3 regions of the Serratia rubidaea genome follow, and region 1 is predicted to be linked to each of the others. Evidence: predicted binding sites of a transcription regulator. Region 1 holds the regulator's gene; each other region holds the start of a gene.
The links. Region 1 encodes LexA, which represses DNA repair genes until DNA is damaged. Its sites were predicted from a motif close to TNCTGTATGTACATACAGNA; they were not measured.

Region 1 (5,897 bases):
CATCACGCCGTCGACGTGCTGCAGGTGCTGCTGCGCCTCGGCCAGGGATTTGACGCCGCCGTTAATGGCGATGGTCAGCGCCGGGAAATCGCGCTTGAGCTGGTAGACGCGCGGATAGTCCAGCGGCGGTACTTCGCGGTTCTCTTTCGGGCTCAGGCCGGAGAGCCAGGCTTTGCGCGCGTGGATGATAAACATCTCGCACTCGCCGCGGCCGGAAACGGTGTCGATAAAGTCGCACAGGAAGGCGTAGCTGTCCTGGTCATCGATGCCGATACGGGTTTTTACCGTGACCGGAATCGACACCGCGTCGCGCATCGCCTTGATGCAGTCCGCCACCAGCGCGGCCTGTCCCATCAGGCAGGCGCCGAACATGCCGTTCTGCACCCGGTCGGACGGGCAGCCGACGTTCAGATTGATCTCATCGTAGCCGCGCTGCTCCGCCAGTTTGGCGCAGTGCGCCAGCGCCGCCGGATCGCTGCCGCCCAACTGCAGCGCCAGCGGGTGTTCCTGTTCGCTGTACGCCAGATAGTCCCCTTTGCCGTGAATGATCGCGCCGGTGGTGACCATTTCGGTATACAGCAGCGTCTCTTTGCTCAGCAGGCGGTGGAAATAACGGCAATGACGATCGGTCCAGTCGAGCATCGGCGCGATGGAAAAGCGGCTGGCGTTAAACGGCCGTTCAGCGCCGTTTGAGCCGGCATGCGGAGTGTGTTCTGGTTTTAACGAATCGGTCATTGCGGTATCTATTCAGCATCAGGCGGACAAAAAAGTAATCGCTGATTATAACGTAAACCGCCGCCGAGGCGAAACCACCGCGCCGCCCGGCATTATCCCGCTGAAAAACGGCCATTTTTGTGGCCGAAGCGACAAGAAAAACCACCGGCTATCGGTGATTTGCCGCAGACATGGTAAAATCGCATTTTTAACGTACCGGGATATTCGCCATGAACCCAACCAACCAGGAAAAGCTGCTCGCGCAGGCAGAACGACTCTGCCAGCAACGCAATGTGCGCCTGACGCCGCAACGGCTGGAAGTGTTACGCCTGATGGCGCAACAGCCCGGTGCGATCAGCGCTTACGATCTGCTCGACCTGCTGCGCGTCGTGGAACCGCAGGCCAAACCGCCGACGGTCTATCGCGCGCTGGATTTTCTGCTGGAACAGGGCTTTATCCACCGCGTGGAGTCGGCCAACAGCTACGTGCTGTGCCACCACTTCGAGGAGCCGATGCATACCTCGGCGCTGTTTATCTGCGACCGCTGCGGCCAGGTCACCGAGCGCCCGACGGAAGGCGTGGAAGAGACGCTGCAGAAGCTGGCGCAGGAATCCGGCTTTGCGCTGCGCCACAGCGTGGTGGAAGCGCACGGCCTGTGCGCCGGCTGCGTGGAGGTGGAAGCCTGCGACAGCCAGCATGACTGCGACCACGACCACAGCATCGTGGTGAAAAAGAAGTAACCCGCCCCGCGGCTTAACGCGCGTTAAGCCGCCTTTCCCTGCGCAAACCAGGTGCCGTTGACCCGGTGCCGGTGCCAGATCCAGCCGAGCGATACGCCGCGCAGCCCCAGAAATACGCACAGCGCCAGCCACAGCCCGTGGTTACCCAGCAGCGGTAAACTCAGCAGCGTCAGGCCGTAGCCCGCCGCCGCCACCGCCATGCTGTTACGCATCTCGGCGCCGCGCGTCGCGCCGATAAACATGCCGTCCAGCAGGTAGCACCAGACGCCAACCAGCGGCAGCACCACCTGCCACGGCAGATAGCCGGCCGCCAGCGCGCGCAGCTCCGGCAGGGAGGTCAGCATATTGACGATCTGCTGCCCCGCACAGGCGTACACCAGCGCAAAGCCCAGCGCCACCAGACAGGACTGACGACAGGCGGCGCGCCACACCAGACGCAGCTGGCTGTCGTCGCGCGCGCCGTAGGCATGGCCGGAGTGCGCCTCAACCGCATAGGCGAAGCCGTCCAACGCGTAGGCGGTAAAGGTCAGCAGGTTCATCAGCACCGCGTTGACCGCCACCACCTCGCTGCCCAGCCGGGCGGCGAAAATGGTCAGCGAAGCGAAGCACAGCTGCAACAGCAGAGAGCGCAGCATGATATCGCGGTTGAGCGCCAGCAAGCGGCGTACGTTGCCGCGCCAGGCGTGGCGCAGCATCGGCGGTGAAATACCGCGCATGCGCATCACGCGCCAGCTAAGCCACAGCCCGAGCAGCAGGGTGGCATATTCCGACAGCGCGGTGGCCGTAGCCGCGCCCTGCACGTTCCAGCCCAGCCCCATCACCAGCCACAGATCCAGCACGATATTCAGCAGGTTGCCGACAATCAGCAGGATCACCGGCGCGCGCACGTACTGCACGCCCAGCAGCCAGCCCAGCAGCACCATGTTCGCCAGCGCCGCCGGCGCGCTGAGCCAGCGGATTTCCAGAAACGCCCGCGCCTGCGTCAGCACCTCGCCGTCGCCGCCGACGATCTGCAGCGCGAGGTCGATCAGCGGATGGCGCAGCAGCACAATCGCCAGCCCGGCCAGCAGCGCCAGCAGCAGCGGCTGCATAAAGGCGCGCGCCAGCGCCTGCGGGTTCTGCGCCCCCAGCGCCTGCGCCGTCAGCCCGGTGGTGCTCATACGCAGGAACAGCAGCAGCATAAACAGGAAGCTGGTGACCATCGCCCCCACCGCCACGCCGCCCAGATAGACCGGGCTGTCGAGGTGGCCGATCACCGCGGTATCCACCAGCCCCAGCAGCGGCACGGTAATGTTGGAGAAGATCATCGGCAGCGCCAAACGCCACAGGGCTTTATCCGTGTCGCTGGTCAAGGAGGCAAGCAGGCGCATAGTCATATGTTCCCGTAGCTGAAAAGAGGAGTCAGATAAGAAATAACATCGCCCCGGACGTGGCCGGGGCGATTAAACGCGGGGGATGCGGTTTAGATCCAGTCACCGTTGCGGATAACGCCGACGGCCAGCCCTTCAATGGTGAAGTTCTGCTCGCGCAGGTCAACCTTGATCGGCGTGAACTCGCTGTTTTCCGGCAGCAGCTCAACCATATTGCCGTTGCGCTTCAAACGCTTCACCGTCACTTCGTCTTCGATGCGCGCCACCACCACCTGGCCGTTGCGCACGTCCTGCGTTTTATGCACCGCCAGCAGGTCGCCGTCCAGAATGCCGATATCGCGCATCGACATGCCGTTGACCCGCAGCAGGAAATCCGCATTTGGTTTAAACAGCGACGGATCCACCTTGTAGTGCCCTTCGATATGCTGCTGCGCCAGCAGCGGTTCACCGGCGGCGACCCGGCCGATCAGCGGCAGGCCGTCTTCGTCTTCCATCAGCAGGCGGATGCCGCGCGAAGCGCCGGAGACGATTTCGATCACGCCCTTGCGGGCCAGCGCCTTCAGGTGTTCTTCGGCGGCGTTCGGCGAGCGGAACCCCAGACGCAATGCGATCTCGGCGCGCGTTGGCGGCATGCCGGTTTGCGAGATATGCTCGCGAATCAGATCGTAGACCTCTTGCTGTCTGGTAGTTAGTGCTTTCATTCCGCCCCCTGTTTGTTTATACAGTCTTGCTGTGAGTATATACAGGTGAACGCGGATTGGGAACCGGAGAATGAATAAAAATCAGGGATTAGCGCGCCGCTGCGCAAATCAGGCGAAATGCCGCCACAGCAGCGTTACCCAGACCAGCAGCGCCAGGATAATGCTCAGCGACACCGCCGCCGACCCCATATCCTTGGCGCGGCCGGACAGCTCGTGGAAGTCGGTGCCGACGCGGTCGACAATCGCCTCGATGGCGCTGTTGAGCACCTCGACAATCAGCACCAGCAGCACCGAGCCAATCAGTAAAATACGCGCCACGGCGTCGACGTCCAGCCACAGCGCCACAATGACGGCGACCGCCGCCGCCACCGCTTCCTGGCGGAACGCCGCCTCATTGCGCCACGCCGCCGTTAATCCTTTATATGAATAACCCGCCGCTTTGATGATGCGGGTCAAGCCGGTCGTCTGATTTGCCATTTTGCTGTGTGCCTTTTACAAGAGGTAAGTCATAATTTTAACGGTTCGGGGGTCTTTAACACCACAGATCTGTCACCCGCTTTCTGGTATGCTTGCGGCGCATTGCTAACAAGAGGCTTCACATAGTTATGTCAGGTTGGCGTAAAATTTATTATAAATTATTGAATCTACCACTTAAACTGCTGGTAAGAAGCAAAGCTATCCCCGCAGATCCGGTCACGGAGCTGGGGCTCGATCCCTCACGACCGATTTTGTACGTTTTACCTTACCATTCCAAGGCGGACTTGCTGACGCTGCGCACCCAGTGCCTGGCGCAGGATCTGCCCGACCCGCTCGACCCGCTGGAGATCGACGGTGCGGTATTGCCAAGCTACGTGTTTATTCACGACGGCCCGCGCGTCTTCCGCTATTACACGCCGAAGGAAGAGTCGGTAAAACTGTTCCACGACTATCTGGACCTGCACCGCAATAACCCGGGGCTGGATATCCAGATGCTGCCGGCGTCGGTGATGTTCGGCCGCTCTCCGGGGCGCGAAGGCCAGGGCACCCCGCATCTGCGCCTGCTGAACGGCGTGCAGAAATTCTTCGCCATTTTGTGGCTGGGACGCGACAGCTTCGTGCGCTTCTCCAACACCGTGTCGCTGCGCAAGATGGCGACCGAGCACGGCACCGATAAAATTATCGCGCAGAAGCTGGCGCGCGTCGCGCGCATGCACTTCTCACGCCAGCGTCTGGCGGCGGTAGGCCCGAGCCTGCCGGCGCGGCAGGATCTGTTCAATAAGCTGCTGGCCTCCAAGGCGATTGAAAAAGCGGTGGAAGACGAAGCGCGCAGCAAGAAGATCTCCCACGAGAAGGCGCAGCAGAACGCCATCGCGCTGATGGAAGAGATCGCCGCCGACTTCTCCTACGAAACCGTCCGCCTGTCGGACCGCGTGCTGAGCTGGACCTGGAACCGGCTGTATCAGGGCATCAACGTCACCAACGCCGAGCGCGTGCGTCAGCTGGCGCAGGACGGCCACGAAATCGTCTACGTGCCCTGCCACCGCAGCCATATGGACTATCTGCTGCTGTCCTACGTGCTGTATCACCAGGGCCTGGTGCCGCCGCATATCGCCGCCGGCATCAACCTGAACTTCTGGCCGGCCGGGCCGATTTTCCGCCGGCTGGGGGCGTTCTTTATCCGCCGCACCTTCAAGGGCAACAAGCTCTACTCCACGGTGTTCCGCGAATACCTCGGCGAGCTGTTTACCCGCGGCTACTCGGTGGAGTACTTCGTCGAAGGCGGCCGTTCGCGCACCGGGCGTCTGCTGGAGCCGAAAACCGGCACCCTGTCGATGACCATTCAGGCAATGCTGCGCGGCGGCACCCGGCCGATCACCCTGGTGCCGATCTACATCGGCTACGAGCACGTGATGGAAGTGGGCACCTACGCCAAAGAGCTGCGCGGCGCGACCAAAGAGAAAGAGAGCCTGCTGCAGATGATGCGCGGCCTGCGCAAGCTGCGCAATCTGGGCCAGGGCTATGTCAACTTCGGCGAACCGCTGCCGCTGACCGCCTACCTGAACCAGCACGTGCCGCAGTGGCGCGAGTCCATCGACCCGATCGAAGCGCAGCGCCCGAGCTGGCTGACGCCGACGGTGAACGATCTGGCCGGCAAGATCATGGTGCGCATCAACAACGCCGCCGCCGCCAACGCCATGAACCTGTGTTCAACCGCGCTGCTGGCCTCGCGCCAGCGTTCGCTGACCCGCGAGCAGCTGATCGAGCAGCTGGACTGCTACCTGCAGCTGATGCGCAACGCGCCGTACGCCGACGACGTGACGGTGCCGGACCATACGCCGGGCGAGCTGCTGGACCACGCGCTCAATATGGATAAGTTCGAGGTGGAGCAGGAC
Region 2 (5,897 bases), 1.9 Mb from region 1:
TATCAATCAGCAGAAACTCAATATTGTGCATCTCCGCATACAGCCGCAGATAGTCGGCATTCAGCGCCTGTGAGAACACCGTATGGTGTGCGCCGCCGCCGAGGATCCAGGCTTCGGCGGCGGTGGCGAGCGACGGCTGCGCCCGCCAGATGGCGCGCGCCACCGGCAGCTTCGGCAGCGGATGCGGCTGTTCAACGGTATCAACCTGATTCACCAGCAGGCGGAAGCGATCGCCCATATCGATCAGGCTGGCGTTTACCGCCGGCCCCGCCGGGGTGGAGAAAATCAGCCGCGCCGGGTCGGCCTTGCCGCCGATGCCGAGCGGCTGTACGTCCAGCAGCGGCTTTTGTTCGGCGATCGACGGGCAGACCTCCAGCATATGAGAGCCGATCACCAAATCATTGCCCGGCTGGAAGTGATAGGTGTAATCCTCCATAAACGAGGTGCCGCCTTCCAGGCCGCTGGCCATCACCTTCAGAATGCGCAGCAGCGCGGCGGTCTTCCAGTCGCCTTCGCCGCCGAAGCCGTAGCCTTGCTGCATCAGACGCTGTACCGCCAGCCCCGGCAGCTGCTGCATGCCGTGCAGGTCTTCGAAGTTGGTGGTGAAGGCGTGATAGCCGCCCTGTTGCAGGAAGCGTTGCATCCCCAGTTCGATGCGCGCGGCGTCCAGCAGGTTCTGCCGTTTGGCGCCGTGCAGGGCGACCGCGTCGCTCAGCGTGTAGCTGGCTTCATAGTCGTCGATCAGCGCATCCACCTCGCCGCTGCCGACCTCATTAATCACGCTGACCAGATCGCCGATGCCGTAGGCGTTAACCTCATAGCCGAACTGAATCTGCGCGCCGACCTTGTCGCCCTCGGTGACGGCCACCTGGCGCATATTGTCGCCGAAGCGCGCCACCTTCAGCTGCCGGCTCTCCTGACGCGCGACGGCGACGCGCATCCACTGTGCAATGCGCTGCTGGGCCTGCCGATCCTGCCAATGGCCGGTGATAACGCTGTGCTGCTGACGCATGCGCGCGCCGATAAAACCGAACTCGCGGCCGCCGTGCGCGGTCTGGTTCAGGTTCATAAAGTCCATATCCATACTGTCCCACGGCACGGCGGCGTTGAACTGGGTATGGAACTGCAGCAGCGGCTTGCTGAGAACCGACAGGCCGGCGATCCACATCTTGGCCGGCGAGAAGGTGTGCAGCCAGGTGATAATGCCGATACACGCCGGCTGATAGTTGGCGTCGCGGCAGACGGCGCTGATTTCATCCGGCGTGGTGACCAGCGGCTTGAGCACCAGTTTGACCGGCAGGCCGGCCTCCTGATTAAGGCCGTTAACCACCTGTTCGGCGTGTTGTTTCACCTGCTGCAGGGTTTGCGGGCCATACAGATGCTGGCTGCCGATGACAAACCAGACTTCGCGTTGTGTAAATACGTCCATCAGAAACTCCAGGTCGATTGGCGGTTATTGGGCGTGGTCAGTACTCGGCGCGGCATAGCGCGGTTCGGCGGCCTGACACCACTGTTGATAGCGTTGATAAAGCTGTTGGTAGCGCGCTACGCGCTGCGGGTCGGGCTGCAGGGTGCGCTCCAGACCGCAGGCCATATGGCGCTGCGCCGTCGGGATATCGGCGTGCCGGCCGGCGGCGACGGCGGCGAAAATCGCCGCCCCCAGCGCGCAGCACTGATCGGAGGCGACAATCTGCAGCGGGCGGTTCATCACGTCGGCGCAGGCCTGCATGATGGTCGGCGATTTACGCGCGATGCCGCCCAGCGCCAGCACGTTCTCCACCGGAATATCCTGCTGCTCAAAGCACTCCATAATGGCGCGCGCGCCGAAGGCGGTGGCGGCGACCAGGCCGCCGAACAGCGTCGGGGCGTCGGTGCCGAGATTAAGATCGCCGATCACTCCCTGCAGGCGCTGATTGGCGTACGGCGTGCGGCGGCCGTTGAACCAGTCCAGCACCACCGGCAGATGTTCCAGCGAGGGATTGGCGGCCCAGGCGTCGGTCAGCGTTGTCAGCAGCTGCTGCTCAATCTGCGCCAGCTGCGGCTGCAGTTCCGGCCGGCTGCGGGCGGCTTCGCGCAGCGGCCAACTGAGCAGGCGGCCGAACCAGGCGTACATATCGCCGAACGCCGACTGGCCCGCCTCCATGCCGATCAGGCCGGGCACCACGCTGCCGTCGACCTGGCCGCAGATGCCGGCGATCGCCCGCGTGCCGACGCGCTGGCGCTCGGCCAGCAAAATGTCGCAGGTGGAAGTGCCAATCACTTTGACCAGCGTATGAGGGCGGGCACCGGCGCCGACCGCGCCCATATGGCAGTCGAACGCGCCGCCGGACAGCACCACCTGCGGCGACAGGCCGAGCCGCTGCGCCCACTCGGCGCTCAGCGTGCCGACCGGCTGCTCGGCGGTCTGGCTGGCCTCAAACAGCGGATAGGGCAGATCGTCGACCAGCAGCGGATCCAGCGCGGCGAAGAACGCCCGCGGCGGCAGTCCGCCCCAGTCCGGATGCCACAGCGTCTTGTGGCCGACGCTGCAGCGGCCGCGCATCAGCCGCTGCGGCGCCGTGGTGCCGGACAACAGCGCCGGCACCCAGTCGCACAGTTCCACCCAGGAGACCGCCGCCCGGCGCACCGCCGCATCCTGACGCGAGACGTGCAGGATCTTGGCCCAGAACCACTCGGATGAGTACACGCCGCCGATATAGCGGGTGTAATCGGTAAACTCGCCGCTGCGGCACAGGCGGTTGATCGCTTCCGCTTCATCGATCGCCGTATGGTCCTTCCACAGCACAAACATGGCGTTCGGGTTATCGGCGAACTCCGGCTGCAGCGCCAGCACCTGGCCGTGCTCATCGATCGGCGCCGGGGTGGAGCCGGTGGAGTCGACGCCGATGCCGACCACGCTCTGGCGCTGATGCGGCGTCATGCGCTGCACCAGCGCGACGATCGCCTGTTCCATGGCGTCAATATAGTCGCGCGGATGATGGCGGAACTGATTCTGCGCCGCGTCGCAGTAGTCGCCGCGCTGCCAGCGCGGGTAGTAGGCCACTTCGGTATCCAGTTCTTCGCCGCTGCGGCAATCCACCGCCAATACGCGCACCGAGTCGCTGCCGAAGTCCAGTCCCAGGGCGATTGCGTCTGCCGTCATGATAGAGACTCCTGATTAAAAAGGACGGCTATCACCATAAGAGCGCGCCGGGCGGGGCGATGAGGATACGTTGGCTGGATGTATGCACAATTCTGCTTCCCGCAGCGATTTTGTGATGGCTATCAAAAGTTGGCGGCAGACCGAATTGGCTAAATATATGGACTTACCTGCTGTTATCTCTGGATGTGATAGCGCTCTACATTTAATTAACAAATAACCGCTAAAACTTACCCGGTCTGCATGCCGACGTCGGGCAGGGCGCGCCAATAAGCGCCTTACCGACACGGTAACCGAACATACCCTAATGAGAACGTTTTCACTGCGCGAGATTTTCAGCGCCGGGGAGAACCACACAGCGGAGAGCACTATGCATAAATTCACTAAGGCGCTGGCGGCGATAGGACTGGCGGCGGTTATGTCACAATCAGCTATTGCCGAAACCATGAAACTGGGTTTTCTGGTCAAGCAGCCGGAGGAGCCGTGGTTCCAGACCGAATGGAAATTTGCCGATAAGGCCGGCAAAGACCTGGGCTTCGAGGTGATAAAAATCGCGGTGCCGGACGGCGAGAAAACCCTGAACGCCATCGACAGCCTGGCCGCCAGCGGCGCCAAGGGATTTGTCATCTGTACGCCGGATCCGAAACTCGGTTCGGCGATCGTCGCCAAGGCGCGCAGCTATGACCTGAAAGTGATCGCCGTCGACGATCAGTTTGTGACCGCCAAAGGCAAGCCGATGGACAGCGTGCCGCTGGTGATGATGGCCGCCAGTAAAATCGGCGAACGTCAGGGGCAGGAGCTGTGGAAGGAGATGAACAAGCGCGGCTGGAACGCGGCGGAGACCGGCGTGATGGCGATTACCGCCAATGAGCTGGATACCGCGCGCCGCCGCACCACCGGCTCGATGGACGCGCTGAAGGCCGCCGGCTTCCCGGAAAAGCAGATCTATCAGGTGCCCACCAAATCCAACGATATTCCCGGCGCCTTTGACGCCGCCAACTCCATGCTGGTGCAGCATCCGAACGTGAAACACTGGCTGATTATCGGCATGAACGACAACACCGTGCTGGGCGGCGTGCGCGCCACCGAAGGCCAGGGCTTCAAGGCGGCGGACGTGATCGGCATCGGCATCAACGGCGTTGATGCGGTCAGCGAACTGTCCAAGGCGCAGGCCACCGGCTTCTACGGCTCGCTGCTGCCAAGCCCGGATATTCACGGCTACAAGAGCATCCAGATGCTGCATGACTGGGTGGCGAAAGATGTCGAACCGCAGAAATTTACCGAAGTGACCGACGTGGTGCTGATCACCCGCGACAACTTTAAAACCGAACTGCAGAAAAAAGGCCTGATGTAACCCCTGAGCCGTCCGGCCTGCGCCGGGCGGCGTGTTTTCGCAAGCCATGAGGAACGCATTATGACCGCCAGCACGCCTTATCTGGCCTTCCGCGGCATCGGCAAAACCTTCCCCGGCGTCAAGGCGCTGGACGATATCAGTTTTAGCTGTCAGGCCGGGCAGATTCATGCGCTGATGGGAGAGAACGGCGCCGGCAAATCCACGCTGCTGAAGATCCTCAGCGGCAACTATGCCCCCAGCCAGGGGGACATCCTGCTGCAGGGGCAGCCGGTGCGTTTTAACGCCACCACCGAGGCGCTGGACGCCGGCGTGGCGATTATCTACCAGGAGCTGCATTTGGTGCCGGAAATGACGGTGGCCGAGAATATTTATCTGGGGCAGCTGCCCAGCAAGCGCGGCCTGGTGGATCGCAAACTGCTGCGCTATGAGGCGCGGCTGCAGCTGGAGCATCTCGGGCTGGATATCGATCCGGACACGCCGCTGAAATACCTCTCCATCGGCCAGTGGCAGATGGTGGAAATCGCCAAGGCGCTGGCGCGCAACGCCAAGATTATCGCCTTCGATGAACCGACCAGCTCGCTGTCGGCGCGCGAGATTGAACACCTGTTCCGGGTGATTCGCGAACTGCGCGCCGAAGGACGGGTGATTCTGTACGTCTCCCACCGCATGGAGGAGATTTTCGCCCTCAGCGACGCCATCACGGTATTTAAAGACGGGCGCTACGTGCGCACCTTCGACGATATGAGCCAGGTGGATCACGAGCGGCTGGTGCAGGCGATGGTCGGCCGCGAACTGGGGGATATTTATGGCTACCAACCGCGCGAGCACGGCCCGGTGCGGTTGCAGCTGGACAACCTGCAGGCGCCCGGGGTGAAAACGCCGATCAGCCTCAGCGTGCGCGCCGGCGAAATCGTCGGCCTGTTCGGGCTGGTGGGCGCCGGGCGCAGCGAGCTGATGAAGGGCATCTTCGGCGCCACGCGGGTCGGCGGCGGCCGGCTGACGCTGGACGGCGCGCCGCTGACGATCCGCTCGCCGATCGACGCCATCCGCGCCGGCATCATGCTGTGCCCGGAGGACCGCAAGGCCGACGGCATCATCCCGGTGCACTCGGTGCGCGACAATATCAATATCAGCGCGCGGCGCAAAAGCCTGCGGGCGGGCTGCCTGATCGACAACGCCTGGGAAAACCGCAACGCGCAGCAGCATATCCGCGCGCTCAATATCAAAACCCCCAGCGCCGAGCAGCTGATTATGAACCTCTCCGGCGGCAACCAGCAGAAGGCGATCCTCGGCCGCTGGCTGTCGGAGGAGATGAAAGTGATGATGCTCGACGAACCGACGCGCGGCATTGACGTCGGCGCCAAGCATGAAATCTATAACGTGATCTATCAACTGGCGCAGCAG
Region 3 (5,897 bases), 2.5 Mb from region 1:
AACTTGCCGGCGGCGTGCACCACGTTGGCGACGGTAACGTGCGGTTTGAACATGGCGCCTCCTTACAATGGCCGGTCGATTTTGTTGTAAATCGCGTCCAGCTCGCCGATGCGCTGGCGGTAGCTGTTGCTCAGGCAGTCGACGTCGCCGCCGCACTGTTTACGCGTTGCCAGCCAGCGGCTTTGCTGGTCCTGCATTTCGCCGCGAAAGCCCATGGCGAACAGGCCGCGCAGAAACTGATACTTGGTGGCCATTTCAACGTCTTTATCGCTCAGCGAGCGGCTGGCGCAAATCGCCTGTTCATCCTTGGCGACCGCCTGGCGGCAGTCGAAACTGGCGGCCTGCGCGCCGGCGGCGCACAGCAGCGTGGTTAACAGCAGGGTAGGTAACGTTTTCATGGCGCAACTCTCCGATTGGCTACGGTGAATCCGTGGTTTTCCATTCACCGGGCTGCAAGTCGCCCAATGAAAGATTACCCATACTGTAGCGAATCAGGCGCAGGGTAGGGAACCCGATATGCGCCGTCATGCGACGCACCTGACGATTTCGGCCTTCATACAGCGTGATTTTCAGCCAGCTGGTGGGGATACTTTTGCGCTCGCGGATCGGCGGCGTACGCGGCCACAGCCAGGCGGGTTCCGCCACCCGTTCGACGCCGGCGGGCAGGGTGGGGCCGTCCTTCAGCGTCACGCCGCTGCGCAGCGGCGCCAGATCGCTCTCCTGCGGATCGCCTTCTACCTGGACGTAATAGACTTTGCCGGTGCGTTTGCCCGGCTGGGTGAGCGCCGCCTGCAGTTTACCGTCGTTGGTCAGCACCAGCAGCCCTTCGCTGTCGCGGTCCAGGCGGCCGGCGGCGTAGACGTCGTTAAAGGGAATAAATTCCTTTAGCGTGGCGCGGCCGGCTTCATCGGTGAACTGCGGCAGCACATCGAAGGGCTTGTTGAATAACACCACCCGGCGCGGCCCCGACGCCGCGGGGCGTTTGGCGCTATTCGGTCGGCTGAATCGTTTAACTTGGTGTTTTTTAACAGGGAATTTATTCATATCTATTGTACTTGCGAATGATAGGCGCATTATAACTGAATCCGTTTCGGATTGGCGCGGATTGAATATTCGAGTAGTATTGACACGCATCTTACAAAGCATTAACAAAAATTGCGCTTGAAGGAGAGGTTGATGGAAAGCAAAGTAGTTGTTCCGGCAGAAGGTAAAAAAATTACGGTCGATGCCCAGGGTAAACTGGTTGTTCCGCATAACCCGATCATTCCGTTCATCGAAGGCGACGGTATCGGCGTTGACGTGACCCCTGCCATGATTAATGTGGTTAATGCTGCAGTTGAGAAGGCTTACCACGGCGAGCGTAAAATCTCCTGGATGGAAATCTACACCGGCGAAAAATCTACCCACGTTTACGGGAAAGACGTGTGGCTGCCGGAAGAAACTCTGGACCTGATCCGCGATTACCGCGTTGCCATCAAAGGCCCACTGACCACCCCGGTCGGCGGCGGTATCCGTTCTCTGAACGTTGCCCTGCGTCAGCAGCTGGATCTGTATGTCTGCCTGCGCCCGGTGCGTTACTACCAGGGCACCCCTAGCCCGGTTAAACACCCAGAACTGACCGATATGGTGATCTTCCGCGAAAACGCCGAAGACATCTACGCCGGTATCGAGTGGAAAGCCGGCTCTGCCGAAGCGGATAAAGTGATCAAATTCCTGCGCGACGAGATGGGCGTGCAGAAAATCCGTTTCCCAGAGCAGTGCGGCATCGGCGTGAAGCCATGTTCAGAAGAAGGCACCAAGCGTCTGGTGCGTGCGGCGATCGAATATGCGATCGTCAACGACCGTGACTCTGTGACTCTGGTTCACAAAGGCAACATCATGAAGTTCACCGAAGGTGCCTTCAAAGACTGGGGCTACGAACTGGCGCGCGAAGAGTTCGGCGGCGAACTGATTGACGGCGGCCCGTGGCTGAAAATCAAAAACCCGAACACCGGTAAAGAGATCGTGGTTAAAGACGTGATCGCCGACGCCTTCCTGCAGCAGATCCTGCTGCGTCCGGCGGAGTACGACGTGATCGCCTGTATGAACCTGAACGGCGACTACATCTCTGACGCACTGGCTGCGCAGGTTGGCGGCATCGGCATCGCGCCGGGCGCCAACATCGGCGACGAGTGCGCGCTGTTCGAAGCTACCCACGGCACCGCACCAAAATATGCCGGCCAGGACAAAGTGAACCCAGGTTCCGTTATCCTGTCTGCAGAAATGATGCTGCGTCACCTGGGCTGGTTCGAAGCGGCTGACCTGATCGTTAAAGGCATGGAAGGCGCCATTGCCGCCAAGACCGTGACCTATGACTTCGAACGCCTGATGGAAGGCGCTAAGCTGCTGAAATGTTCAGAGTTTGGCGACGCTATCGTCGAACACATGTAATGTGTTGAGCGTTTGATTGAAAACGGGAGCCTGAGTGCTCCCGTTTTTTATGCCCATTGCAACGTTATGGGGTCAGTCCGAGATGGCGATAGAACCTCATATTCATCCATAAAATCTATCTTTCTTTACCGATCAATACCCTACAATTCTAAGTAATATCCGAACTTCCCTCCGTTAAAATCTTGCGCTTATACTGTATAAAAACACAGTATCAAGGCAACATTATGACTCTCTTTTTTCCAACGCCAACCCCGGTAAAACTTGAACTACCGCTGTTCTCTGACAAAGTGCCCGCTGGTTTTCCCAGCCCCGCCGCGGATTACGTCAGCTCGCGCATCGATCTGAACGAATACTGTATCAGCCATCCTAATGCGACATATTTTCTCTATGCGACCGGCGACTCGATGCTTGAGGCGGGGATCACTGAAGGCTCGATGCTGGTTGTCGATCGCAGCATTGCTCCGGCACATGGCGATATCGTTATCGCGAGTATTGCCGGGGAGTTCACGGTAAAGCGTCTTTGTTTGCATCCGCGCGCCCAGTTGGAGCCGATGAATGCAAAGTATGAGCCGATCGTTCTACAGGATGACGGGGATAGCCTGGAGGTGGTGGGGGTTGTCGTGTCTTCGATTACGAGGCTCAAATAATGTACGCGCTTGCGGATGTGAACAGCTTTTACGCGAGCTGCGAAACGCTGTGGCGCCCGGACCTGCGCGGCCGTCCGGTCGTCGTACTCTCAAATAATGACGGCTGCGTGGTGGCCAGAAGCGAAGAGGCAAAGGCTCTCGGCATTAAAATGGGAGTGCCTTACTTCAAGGTTAAGCACCCTTTTGAGCGTGCTGGCGGCATCGCCTTCAGCAGCAATTATGAGCTGTACGCTGATATGTCGATGCGCGTGATGTCTGTACTGGAAGAGATGGCGCCGCGCGTTGAGATTTACTCAATTGATGAGAGCTTTATGGATCTGACCGGCGTGCGTCGCTGCGTTGAACTGGAAAACTTCGGCCGCCAGGTGAGGGCGAGAGTGCTGCGCGATACCGGCCTGACGGTGGGTATCGGCATTGCCCCAACCAAGACGCTGGCAAAATTGGCCAACCATGCGGCGAAAAAGTATCCGGGGACCGGGGGCGTGGTGGATCTGTCCAGTGCCGGACGCCAACGCAAACTGATGGGGCTGGTGCCTGTCGCAGAGGTGTGGGGCATCGGCCGGCGGCTAGCGAAAAAGCTGCAGATCATGGGGATCGACACGGCGCTGCAGTTAGCCGATACCAGCACGGCAATGATACGAAAGCATTTTAGCGTGGTGATAGAAAAAACGGTGCGTGAGCTGCGCGGCGAACCGTGCCTGGAGCTTGAAGAATTTGCGCCAACGAAGCAGCAGATCCTCTGCTCGCGTTCGTTTGGCGAGCGCATCACCGAATATGACGATATGCGCCAGGCTATCTGCATGTACGCGACGCGGGCGGCAGAAAAACTCCGTAAGGAGCATCAGTACTGCATGCACATCAGCGCCTGGCTCAAAACCAGTCCGTTCGCCATCAATGAGCAATACTACGGTAATTCGGCAAGTATAAAATTGAGCACGCCAACGCAAGATAGCCGCGACATTATCGCAGCGGCCGTGCGCTGCTTTGACGCTATTTGGCAGCCCGGGCATCGCTATCAAAAAGCGGGCGTTATGCTGCAGAACTTCTTCTGCCATGGCGTTGCACAGCTCGGATTGTTCGATGAGTACCAGCCGAGGCATAACAGTGAGCAACTGATGAGCGTTCTGGATCGGATCAATAATTCCGGGAGAGCCACGTTATGGTTCGCCGGTCAGGGCACGCAACAAGCGTGGTCGATGAAGCGCGAAATGCTGTCGCCGGCGTACACGACGCGAGTGAGCGATTTGCCACGGGCAAGAGTGTGCTAGAGCGAGTGAATATTGGTTATCAAAATCTCTGAAGATGTTTAAAACTCGGTGGGTTAAAAATGGGCGGAATGTGGGTTGGCTGGCTGGGTGGAAAGAGAAAAAAATATAATTTAAGTCAAACTATTATTGGTTTTTAGTCTTCGTTGGAGAAGATGGCAACCCGGAAATGGCTTGCTTACGTCTCGGTGACATGCTCTGGTGGAGTGTTAGTGTTGTGAGAGTTAGTGGCGGGATCCCGCCACTAACGTACGCTGTTTGCAATGTTAAGCTCTAGAGTTTAGAAATCCTAGAACTTTTCTCTCGACAAAAATATGAACTAAAATTCCCACAGTGGTACACGTGATGCAGGAAAAAATAACGATAATAGAAAGAGGTATTGATTGAATTATTTCAATCCGCTTCATTATGAATTTTATCACACCGATAGTAAGGAAGTGCGAAAGATATGTTACGTATGATGCATTTCCAATTAACTCAATTGATGTGCTAACAATGGGGTTCTTAGGCCTCCCTGTATTGAATAGGGCAAGGAAGAGAATCAGAGATGGAATTCCAAAATAAATGAAACGACCATTTCCGCGAAACTCACTTATATCATAAGGAAAATTGAATGGTATCGTCAGAATGGACGTTATGGATAACAAAACTAAAAAGTAAGACAGTGGTTTATTTACTCTCAAACCATTTTCACTGTGCATAAATACTGAGCACAGCAATACCCCAAATAAAAACTCAAGAGGAAGTGTTGATAAAAAATATTCTGATATATATTCCCCTTGGTATACTGTGTGAGATATAGACCATAGTGCTAGAGAGACACATATCAATGCTAAGCCATATCTTCTTGGGAAGATCATCGCTATTGCAAATATGAGGTAGAAAACAACTTCATATGATAACGTCCATGCAACCGCAAGAATAAGCGTGACATCTCCATTATCCATTTGTGAGGGGATGAAAAATAACGATGAAAGCAGCAGGCTATTGCTATATTTTAAGCTAAAGAATAACGATGGTATTGCAATAAGGATACCGGTTGTTATTAATGTGAAAATAACATACATGGGATATATTCTGATGGTTCTTTTTTTAAAGAACTTGCGAATATTTGCCATTCCCCCACCGAAATCATTCCAGTGTGCGTATGTTATTATAAAACCACTTATTATAAAGAATATATCCACCCCAGAGTTTGTTAGAATAACTAGCGGGCTGATGCTGTGGCCAAAAGATAACATTGCTGATGAATGAACAATCAAAACAAGAGAGGCAGCAATGGCCCTAAGTCCTGTGATTCCAAAAAAAATATTTTTCTTCATTTTTAATATCCATGTTTCCCTCAGCGGGATATTTTTGTTCCAGACTGGCTTCCAGTGGTGTGTAGTTCATAAAAGGTAACCATATTTTTGGTGTGGGATATTAACATTTGTCAGGGTTATGGCAAGCATTAGTAATTATTCATAAGTGAATTTAAATTACCATTTGATTTTAGCGGTTGTCTTATTATCAATCATTGATTGACCAAAACGTTAAAAATAGGGCTATAACAGCA

Region 2: I6G83_RS19350 (arabinose ABC transporter substrate-binding protein) is a predicted target of LexA. The motif match lies at 3,215-3,234, and genes of this name have one in related genera.
Region 3: umuD (translesion error-prone DNA polymerase V autoproteolytic subunit) is a predicted target of LexA. The motif match lies at 2,622-2,641, and genes of this name have one in related genera.

What each region holds. Positions count from the first base shown of each region.
Region 1 covers NZ_CP065640.1:1,038,221-1,044,117, forward strand. The annotation lists gene dusA (tRNA dihydrouridine(20/20a) synthase DusA) at 1-642, opposite strand, end outside; gene zur (zinc uptake transcriptional repressor Zur) at 945-1,454, shown strand; gene dinF (MATE family efflux transporter DinF) at 1,478-2,824, opposite strand; gene lexA (transcriptional repressor LexA) at 2,917-3,525, opposite strand; gene I6G83_RS04815 (diacylglycerol kinase) at 3,634-4,002, opposite strand; gene plsB (glycerol-3-phosphate 1-O-acyltransferase PlsB) at 4,131-5,897, shown strand, end outside.
Region 2 covers NZ_CP065640.1:4,119,318-4,125,214, reverse strand. The annotation lists gene araA (L-arabinose isomerase) at 1-1,429, opposite strand, end outside; gene I6G83_RS19355 (ribulokinase) at 1,454-3,142, opposite strand; gene I6G83_RS19350 (arabinose ABC transporter substrate-binding protein) at 3,510-4,493, shown strand; gene araG (L-arabinose ABC transporter ATP-binding protein AraG) at 4,554-5,897, shown strand, end outside.
Region 3 covers NZ_CP065640.1:3,508,232-3,514,128, forward strand. The annotation lists gene I6G83_RS16400 (NUDIX hydrolase) at 1-53, opposite strand, end outside; gene I6G83_RS16405 (lysozyme inhibitor LprI family protein) at 63-398, opposite strand; gene rluE (23S rRNA pseudouridine(2457) synthase RluE) at 418-1,044, opposite strand; gene icd (NADP-dependent isocitrate dehydrogenase) at 1,177-2,430, shown strand; gene umuD (translesion error-prone DNA polymerase V autoproteolytic subunit) at 2,655-3,077, shown strand; gene umuC (translesion error-prone DNA polymerase V subunit UmuC) at 3,077-4,345, shown strand; gene I6G83_RS16430 (acyltransferase family protein) at 4,609-5,664, opposite strand.